Regions from separate parts of the Microcoleus sp. Aus8_D2 genome, predicted to be linked through region 2. Evidence: riboswitches for the same ligand, from Rfam matches in the RefSeq annotation. Region 2 holds a riboswitch; each other region holds the start of a gene.

Region 1 (3,277 bases), on a different contig from region 2:
AAGTATTGACGTTGTATTCAAGCATCTTAAGGTAGGTTGATGCAGGGCCTTCCGGTGGAGAGAGGGAATCGACATAAAACACCCCGGCAAATTTAGCCCCGGTTTCCTTTGCTACCTGAAGCTGTGCTTCGTTGCTGACGGTACTTTCGCAAAATACGGCGGGTATTTTGTTTGCTTTGACTGTATTAATCACCCGTTCAACTTGTTTCGGTGTAGATTGCTGTTCGGCATTTACAGGCCAAATATACACTTCTTTCAAGCCGTAGTCGCGCGCAATGTAAGAAAATGCGCCTTCACAACTTACTATGTAGCGTTTGTCTGGCGGAATCGCTGAGATAGCTTGTTTGAGCTTTTCATCGATCGCCTGAATTTCGTCACTGTATTTTGTCGAATTGGCTTCATAGGTTGCAGCATTAGCTGGATCGAGATTTGACAAAGATCTGCGAATATTTTTCACGTAAATTAAAGCATTTTTAGGGGACATCCAAGCATGAGGATTCGGTTTACCTTTGTAGGAATCTTCGGCAATATTAATCGGTTTAATTCCTTCAGTTAAGGTAATGCGGGTAACTTTGGGAAAACTGTTATAAAAACGAGTTGCCCAGCGTTCTAAATTCAATCCGTTATCCAAAATTAGACTGGCATTTTGCCCTCGTTTTAAGTCGCTGGGAGTGACTTCATAGCCGTGAATTTCCGCCCCAGGCTTTGTGATGGATTGAACAGTTAGCTTGTCACCAGCGACATTCTGCGCCATGTCTGCCAACACCGTAAAGGTGGTGAGAACGACTTTTTTGTCTTTTCGGAACCCATCGGTGGCAGTAGGGCTAGAAGCTCGGATTTGATTGGTTTGAGGCTCCGCCGTTGTCTGAGTGTTGCACCCGGTGACGCAAACTCCCAGCAACAGCCCCAATCCAATTATCTGATACAGTTTCCAAACGGGAGAGGAGAGGAGAGATAGGGGGAAAGGGCGAGATAGAGGGAGAATTTGACGCTTTTTGAGCATATATTCCAAAATTCTAGCTAAATTTGCCACAGATTACGGCAGACAGCCCGATCGACTATCGCTAATTTTCATAATATTTTCATTATTTAAATTTATCACAGAATCGGAGAAAATGAAAGAATCACGAACAGCGAGGCTAAATGGGCGATCGTCCCAGCAGAATCAGTATTTTGTGAAGATCTCCAATAGTGGTAATATCTCGGCAGATCGATCGGCTCTGATGCAGAAGAGCGATCGGACGTAAGGGGGAAAGTTCGGTGCGAATCCGGCGCTGTCCCGCAACTGTAATGAGATTATTCCATCTCTGAGTCAGGATGCCCGCCGATTTGTTTACCTGTTGTTTTCATCTGCGAGGTATGGATGATGGTTAGTTCAGTATTTTTACAGTTAATCTGCTGTTGGGTTCCCTTGGGCGATCGACAAAAACGCAATTTTGAGTTAAAACCGCTTTTCGTCGGCGCCACGGGAAACTAAAACAAATGCGAATCAAAGATAGTGTTTGGTGTTTGGCAGTTTTGGCTACTGGCAGAACTTGTTTATTCACCAGAATATTTTGTCCATCGGATATACTGCTTGGAATGGCTTTTGGCATCTAGGACGAGGTATTGTTGTTTGCAAAATAGATACTCAAATTAATGGCTCTATCAATTGGAGTGTGGATCATGTACAGTATGATTTGCAGTTTATTTCCCGCTCGCACGCAACTGCTTATTTCCAACAATTAGAACTAGAGGAAAATACTGTTGCCAATCTGCTGGGAGTTATTGATAGCTATGAACCTGAAAAAGCAATTATTTTTCTACTGCTTGCCAACGGTCAAATCGATATCAATTTATTGCAAAACTTGGCAATTTCGCCCGTTGAGTGCTACGAACAGGTATGCAAGCGCTGGGAAGAATTTCAACTCTACCCGAAATCCTAAAATTTACTAAATTTATCCAATGTCGCAGCCAAAATCAATCGAAATTTCCCAAGTAACTCGTTACCAAAACGCAGCGCTTAATTACTATTTGGGGCTGACAGAATCTCCCTATCTTCACTATGGCTATTGGGAAACCTTACCTGTACCCGCTGATGAATTAACTCTGGCGCGGCTACGAATCGCCCAGCAAGCTTATACGGATAAGTTGTTAGATTTTATCCCGAAAGACATCAAGACTGTCCTGGATGTAGGATGCGGGATTGGGGGAAATGCGGCTTATTTGCTCGATCGCGCTTTTGGAGTCGAAGGCCTCGCGCCCGATCCGTTCCAACAACAGCGCTTTCTCAAGTGTACAGGCGATCGCGCCATCTTCCACCTCACCAAATTTGAAGACTTCCAAGCCACCCATTCCTACGATTTAGTCCTTTTTAGCGAAAGCAGTCAATATATGTCTGCTGTCGATATTGCTAAAGGTGCGGCGGCGGCGATCAATCCCGGAGGCTACGTACTACTTGCTGATATGTTGCGCTCTAATCCTGATTATACAGAAGGAATGTTTTCTAATTGTCATGTTGTGGAAGAACTGGAAGCTGCATTGATGCAAGCGGGATTTAATTTAGTAAAAGCTGAGGATATTTCTGCTCATATTGTACCAACAATTGATTTATATGTCGATACTTTCCGCAGGTATGGACTGAACACAATGATTTATGTTGCGGATTTAATTTCGATCGCGGTTCCGCCGATTCATAAAATTCTGCGTTGGATATTTCGCCGCTGGTTTAAGAAATTGGTGGTTGAAGGATTGGAAGCTAGTCAACTTTTTGAGCAGCATCTTTGTTATGAGATTCAACTTTGGCAGTTGACCTGTGACCTGTGACAGTTGATAGTTGACCTGTGACAGTTGAGAGTTGACCTGTGACAGTTGATAGTTGATAGTTGATAGTTCCCACCAATAACCAATAACCAATAACCAATAACCAATAACTAATGCCCTATGCCCCATGCCCAATTCTAGAATTCGATCGCACTTTTTACTCATATCCCTGCACTTCGCGAGTAGCCATCCACGATTTAAGCCTAAAAATCCCCGCTGGTAAACGCTGCGGGCTCATCGGTCAAAACGGCTGCGGCAAAACCACCTTATTTCTGCTAGCTAACGGCTTGTACCAACCGCAACAGGGGACGATTAGCTGGGAAGGTGAACCCTTTCGCTACGATCGCAAATCTATCATGAAACTGCGCCAACAAATCGGACTCGTCTTTCAAAATCCCGAACATCAGTTAGTTGCTTCCACAGTCGAAGAGGATATCTCCTACGGATTGTACAATCTAGGATTGCCAGAATCCGA
Region 2 (3,277 bases):
TTTTTACCGTGTTCGTGGGTTAAAATGTGGTTGAGCAGCGTGGTTTTGCCTGCACCCAGGTAGCCTGTAAGAACGGTTACGGGAACTGATTCGATCGCTCCAGCAGTCACCATACTTGACCTCGTTTGTTTTACAATGATAACCATTATCGCTATCTTACATGATTCTGAGGCCAAGCGGCTAACTGCACTTGTAGGTTCGTAGTGAGGACTTTAGTCCGCATCCATAGAAGGACTAAAGTCCTCACTACGAACCTTGACAGATTGTAGGTTCGTAGTGAGGACTTTAGTCCGCATCCAGAGAAGAAGGACTAAAGTCCTCACTACGAACCTTTGTAGGTATGACCGATGACTCAAGAGAATTAACTGCCAATTATAGCTGCAATTCGATCGCGCTCCAACTCTCTACCAATAATCACCAGCTTGGTTTGACGGAGTTCCGAAGGTTGCCAAGGGCGATCGTAAAAACATTCTATACGATCGCCCACACCTTGCAACACCATCCGCATCGGTTTCTTGGGAACCGCCACAAACCCCTTAATCCGATAGATTTCTTCTTGTTGCATCAAGGATTGCAGCTTTTTCACCAAAGCTTCTGGTTCAAATTCGCGATCGGCAATAAAGAAAGTCGAGTTAATATCATCATCGTGCTCGTGTTCCTCTTCCGTGTCGTGGTGACTCGGGCGGGACTCCAAATCATCCTCAACCGCCGCATTAAATCCCAATAGCACATCGGGGTTAATTTCGCCAGCTTTGCAGGCAACAATTTTCACGCTCGGGCGCAACTCTTGCTGCAACCAGGTTTGAACTTTCTGGTGAGTTTCGGCATCTACGCGATCGACCTTCGTCAACAGTACCATATCGGCACAGGCCAACTGGTCTTCAAACAATTCCTCGATCGGAGTTTCGTGATCCAAACTCGAATCAGCCTCTCGCTGCGCCATCAAAGCATCGATATCGCCCACAAAAGTACCGCTAGCAATAGCTTCGCAATCAACAACCGCCACCACACCGTCAACAGTAGCGCCCGTGCGAATTTCCGGCCAGCGAAAAGCTTGAATCAAAGGCTTCGGAAGTGCGAGGCCCGAAGTCTCAATCAAGATACAATCAATTTGGTCTTTGCGCTTCAACAATTCCTGCATCGTCGGCAAGAATTCCTCTTGCACAGTGCAGCAAAGACAACCGTTAGTTAATTCTACAATATTGCTGGTGACAGTTTCTTCTTCATCGCAAACTTGGCAATCGCGCAGCAATTCTCCGTCAATCCCGATTTCGCCAAATTCGTTAACCAAAACAGCAATGCGGCGGCCTTGATTGTTTTGCAACAAATGGCGAATTAAGGTAGTTTTGCCGCTACCGAGAAAACCAGTGATAACTGTAACAGGGATTTTGTGCATTGAATTTTTGATCGGGTTGAGAATTATGGTCTAGATCCCCCCTAACTCCCCTTAAGAAGGGGGGACAAGAGGGTTCAAAGTCTGTTTTAAAAAGGAAGAAACTCGAAATACTCAAAGTCCCCCTTCTTAAGGGGGATTTAGGGGGATCTAGACTTTGAGTAAAAGCGAGAATTTATCGCCTCATCTTATCTCTAATTTCCCAGCGGTGGAATCTTAGCTAAAACACCTTTTTTCAGAGCTTGAGGACGATCGGACCAAGGCAACAAACCATCCGGTTTAGCATAGTATTGACCCGCACATTCCAGTACCGCCTCGACGCTTTTCGGCTCATTTGCAGGCAAATCACCAAACAAATAAGTATACTTTCCAGCAGCAGCAAAAGACACCGCACAAGAATGACTGCAAGCACTCATGCACTCAACTTCTCGAATATCAAATCGATCGCAAAACTCCCAATCTTTAGCAAGTTTCGATAAATCTTCCATGAATTGTTGACCGCCGCTTTTACCTTCCCGCTTGCCATCTTTCCAAACACTAGCGCAAGCAGTGCAAACTAAAAGACAGTGTTTTGTCCGTACAGCCGTGTTAGTTCCATTCATCATCCGTACCTCGCAGATGCGTTCAAAAGTGAGTTAGATATCGGCGGGCATTCTGACTTCAAAGGCGAAGGACTGAAGTCCTTACTACAAACCTCGTTACAGTTGCGGGACAGCGCCGGACTTGCACCGAACTTTCCCCGTTTCCTCTGGCGGCTGCTCCCCGCTAGAACCGATCGCGAATTCAAATCCTACCACACTTGCCGCCCTTTCTCAAAAAAGTTATGTTGGTAATGGCTATTTTTAATATGTAGCTACATAAATTAACTCGGTTCGTAGTAAGGACTTTAGTCCTCTGATATTTCTGCGGACTGAAGTCCTCACTACGAACCTTATGAGCACTTTTCCCGACTTTTCTACACACGGCTATCAAGTAACCCGCGAACTCGGCTACAACAGTTTGGGCGGCCGCGTCACCTATCTCGCCACAAAAATTAACACCACAAACTCCGTTGTCATCAAGCAATTTCAATTCGCTCAATTAGGTGCTAGCTGGGCCGAATACGATGCTTACGAACAAGAAATCAAAGTGCTCAAACAGCTCGCACACCCAGGAATCCCCCGCTATCTTGATGCTTTCGGGACTGACAGCGGATTTTGCATGGTGCAGGAATACAAAAATGCCGAAAGTGCGATCGATCGCACTTTTGCGCCGCCGGACATCAAACAAATTGCGATCGCCACTTTAGAAATCTTAGCTTACCTGCAATCCCAGAAACCGCCCGTAATCCACCGCGACATCAAACCGGAAAACTTGTTAATCGATGAAGAATTAAATGTTTACTTAGTAGACTTCGGTTTCGCACGCTTAGGAGGTGGAAACATCGCCGCCAGCAGCATTGTCAAAGGCACGATGGGATTCATGCCACCGGAACAAATGTTCAACCGAAAATTAACAAAAGCATCCGACCTTTACGGCTTGGGGATAACGCTGATTTGCTTGTTAACTGGTACGAAATCTGCGGATGTTGGTAATTTAATTGATGCTAATTATGGCATTCATTTTCGGCATTTAGTACCGCCGTTGCAGCAAGGTTGGATGAATTGGCTGGAAAGGATGGTAGCGCCGAGAATTCAAGATAGATATCAGTCGGCTGCTGATGCTTTAGCTGCACTAGAATCTTTGGATGTCAGCAGCTTGCCGAAAGTGAGGCTTGAGCGCGATAGGCTGGAATTCACCGCTACAGAATATGGAGAAAAAATAATAGAAACAATCGAAATTAGCAACCCAATTCCAGATATAATACTTGCGGGAAGATGGGAAGTGGCCGCGCATCCGAGCGAT
Region 3 (3,277 bases), on a different contig from region 2:
GGGCATTGCCGATCGCGACAACTGCACCCTCTAAGTTATCTAGCCATAAATCGAGGGCTGCTGCCGATCGAGTATTGCCGATTTGGCGAGCCAACTCGGGGACATCGGGATGCCAGAGGGTGCAAATCACTGGATTGTCGGCGGGTAGGCGTTTGCGGGTGATGCCTTCGGCTATCATCCTGGCATCGCATAGAATTGGTGCGCCTGCTGCGAGGGCTTGGCGCCCGTGGGTGGCGGCAAGGGGGGAAGCTGCTAAGTCTTTAACGATGTCGATCATTCCGCAACTGTGAATTAGTCGCACTGCGACTGTTTCTAAGTCTGGTGGTAGGTTTGACAAGTCTGCTTCGGCGCGGATTGTGGCGAAGGATTTTTGGTAAATTTCTGTTCCGTCTCGGATGTAGTCAATCATGGGGAATGGGGAATGGGGCATGGGGAATGGGGCATTGGGCATGGGGCATCGGGCATGGGGCATTGGCCAAACAGGGAATGGGGCATTGGGCATGGGGCATCGGGCATGGGGCATTGGCCAAACAGGGAATGGGGCATTGGGCATCGGGCATCGGGCATTGGGCATTGGCCAAACAGGGAATGGGGCATTGGGCATCGGGCATCGGGCATTGGGCATTGGGAGACTGTACTTTACTTTATTGATTTGAAATTGTTATGGGAAGTTTGTTTGATTTGTGAAAGAAAAGTTTTTTTTAATGAACCGCGAAGGCGCAAAGGGCGCGAAGGAAGAAAGAGAAGGGGAAATGATGACAGTTTGTCTGTTTTAATGATTGTCTGGGCTAAGTAATTTCTGCAATTTGTCGATCGCCCACCGATCGCAAAATTCGCCTAATGATTCTTGAGGTTCTCGAAACCGCTGATACACCCGCACCATTCGCTCGATCGCGCGGGGCATCTCGGCTACACTGACGGCTGGGAAGATTTGCCGTCCAAAGGGCAAGTCTTTTCTACCTGCATAAATGTTGTAAGCTGCGATGGTTTCGCCTTTCTGCTGAATCTGAATTCCTACTAGGGTGATGTCAATTGGCTGGTGTTGGGCGCAGGATTTTTCGCAGCCGCTGAAATGTATGTTGATCGATCGGTCGAGCGTCAGTTTTTGCGCTAAATCCCTCACTATTTCTAGGGCGTGAGTTTGAGTATCTGTCGCCGCCGAGGCACAGCCGCTGTTGCCGGCGCACGCAACTAAGCAGGAATCTAGGCGAGTTGCGGATGAGTGCAATCCTAAATCGGCGATTTGCTGTTTGACCTCGGAAACCTCGGAGTTCGGGATGTCAGAAATCACCAGATTTTGCCACGGTGTGAGTCTGAGGGTGCCGCTGGCTATTTTTTGGGCTAAATTTGCCAATTTTCTCAGTTGCTTTGATTCTAGCTTACCTAGGGGCAGTGCAATGCCAATGTAGGAGAAATCGGACTGTCGCTGACGGTGGATGCCGAGATTGCCGTTGGGTGCGATCGCCCTTTCTGAAAGTTCGATCGACCTTCGCCCCAAAGCAAACGGCAAATTTTTCTCTATTTTTTCTAGATAACTTTCAGCGCCCCAATCTGCTAGCAGGTGGCGCAAGCGCGGTTTTTTACCATCTATTCGCGGTCGCTTTTTTGTGTATTCAAGATAAGCACCAGTTAAGGCTGCTAATACTGCAATACATTGCGATTGTTCGATGATAATTCCTGTATCGCCCTTTAAATACAGCCGAAAAACTATTTCGGAATTTCCCGATCGCCTTTCTGCTGCTAATAAAATATCGTTCCGTAGATTGCGGATCGAAACCGCTTCGCCACCGTCAAAGCCAATGCTGAATTTAGCCGAAAGTTCCGATAACTCAGGATGGGTTTGCAGGTAATTATCCCAAGCTGAAACTAGCGGGCGAGTATCTAGTAACTGTTGGCGATCGATTCCTGCTGTCGGACTTGCCATCATATTCCGAATTGGGTCAACTTCAACGCGGCGAGATGCTAATCCCAATTCCTGCAAATCCTGCCAAACTTCAGGGGCGATTTCCGAGTGCAATTCTCGGATTTGCAAATTTGCCCGATTGGTGACTTGCAAATAGCCGGTACTGTAGCGATCGACTAAATTGGCGATCGTCCGACATTGCTGTACATTTAAAATTCCCCCCGGAATCCGCATCCTCGATAAAACTCCGTCTCGGGATCGGGAACCGTAAAATAAACCCGGACAAGTCGGTAAATCACTCAAAAGCAACAAATAATCTCCTTCCCCGTGCGACGCAGGGAACCTAGAAGTAAACGCGCAAAACAAATCCTGAAATCGGCATTCTGACTTTCACAGTTGCGGCACAGCGCCGGAATTGCACCGGACTTTCCCGCTTTCAGGTTTCAGAAATGTATCATAAGTCGATCGCCAGCAGCCAAAACTCTCAACTTTCTTAACAAATGCCCCATCACCCAAAGAAAATAACCTACATGATACTTAAAACTCAGAGATTGGTTTTGAAACAAATTTTGGATAGCGATCTCAACAAGCTCCACCGAATTTTTACTGATTCCTATGTGAGGAGATATCTGTGTGACGGCGAAATCTGGTCGCTGCAACAAGTAGAAGAAATGTTGGCTGAGAATCAAAAGCTGTTTGCAGAAAAGAAATTTGGTCTTTGGTTTGTGGAGACAAACACCGATCGCGAAATTATTGGATTTGTTGGTTTGTGGTATTTTTTTGAGGAAGAACAACCACAGTTAATTTACGCATTGCTGCCAACTGCAACTAAACAAGGCTACGCTACTGAAGCTGCCACTAAAATTATAGAATATGGTTTTGATGAACTTGGCTTTGAGTATGTTGTCGCAAGTTGCGATCGCCCAAACATTGAATCATGCAAATTAGCAGCAAGACTCGGCATGAGACAAGTAGAAGAAAGGAGTGTGAATGAAAATCCCATATTATTCTTTAGAATTGATAAGTCGTAATTAGCACACAGGGCGCAATGCACAAATGGCTTTCGGTGGTGGGAATTGGCGAAGACGGACTTTTGGGATTGAGTCCGATCGCCCGATCGTTACTCGATCGATCTAAAATCATTGTCGGTGGCGCGCGCCACCTCGCCATGCTACCAACCGACGACACCCGCGAAAAATTGGTTTGGAGCTCGCCGCTACAAGCAACAATCGACAACATCATCAGCCGTCGCGGCGAGTCTGTTTGCGTGCTCGCCAGCGGCGATCCGATGTGTCACGGGATTGGTGTCACGCTGTTGCGCCGGATTCCGATTTCCGAAATGACTGTGATTCCCGCAGCATCAGCTTTTAGTCT

The links. Region 2 has a riboswitch for cobalamin ahead of QUB64_RS19290 (DUF1636 domain-containing protein). Riboswitches for the same ligand answer to the same signal wherever they lie in the genome.
Region 1: another riboswitch for cobalamin. It lies ahead of QUB64_RS27905 (hypothetical protein); the one in region 2 lies ahead of QUB64_RS19290 (DUF1636 domain-containing protein).
Region 3: another riboswitch for cobalamin. It lies ahead of cobG (precorrin-3B synthase); the one in region 2 lies ahead of QUB64_RS19290 (DUF1636 domain-containing protein).

Annotation. Positions count from the first base shown of each region.
Region 1 covers NZ_JAUBUN010000050.1:34,520-37,796, reverse strand. The annotation lists gene QUB64_RS27910 (metal ABC transporter substrate-binding protein) at 1-1,033, opposite strand, end outside; cobalamin riboswitch at 1,199-1,343, shown strand; gene QUB64_RS27905 (hypothetical protein) at 1,506-1,925, shown strand; gene QUB64_RS27900 (SAM-dependent methyltransferase) at 1,945-2,805, shown strand; gene QUB64_RS27895 (energy-coupling factor ABC transporter ATP-binding protein) at 2,916-3,277, shown strand, end outside.
Region 2 covers NZ_JAUBUN010000024.1:44,734-48,010, reverse strand. The annotation lists gene QUB64_RS19300 (CobW family GTP-binding protein) at 1-113, opposite strand, end outside; gene cobW (cobalamin biosynthesis protein CobW) at 362-1,396, opposite strand; gene QUB64_RS19290 (DUF1636 domain-containing protein) at 1,588-1,998, opposite strand; cobalamin riboswitch at 2,021-2,184, opposite strand; gene QUB64_RS19285 (bifunctional serine/threonine protein kinase/MFS transporter) at 2,327-3,277, shown strand, end outside.
Region 3 covers NZ_JAUBUN010000072.1:1,501-4,777, forward strand. The annotation lists gene QUB64_RS31490 (precorrin-8X methylmutase) at 1-409, opposite strand, end outside; gene QUB64_RS31495 (hypothetical protein) at 415-651, shown strand; gene cobG (precorrin-3B synthase) at 773-2,206, opposite strand; adenosylcobalamin-variant (AdoCbl-variant) riboswitch at 2,272-2,351, opposite strand; gene QUB64_RS31505 (GNAT family N-acetyltransferase) at 2,434-2,934, shown strand; gene cbiE (precorrin-6y C5,15-methyltransferase (decarboxylating) subunit CbiE) at 2,952-3,277, shown strand, end outside.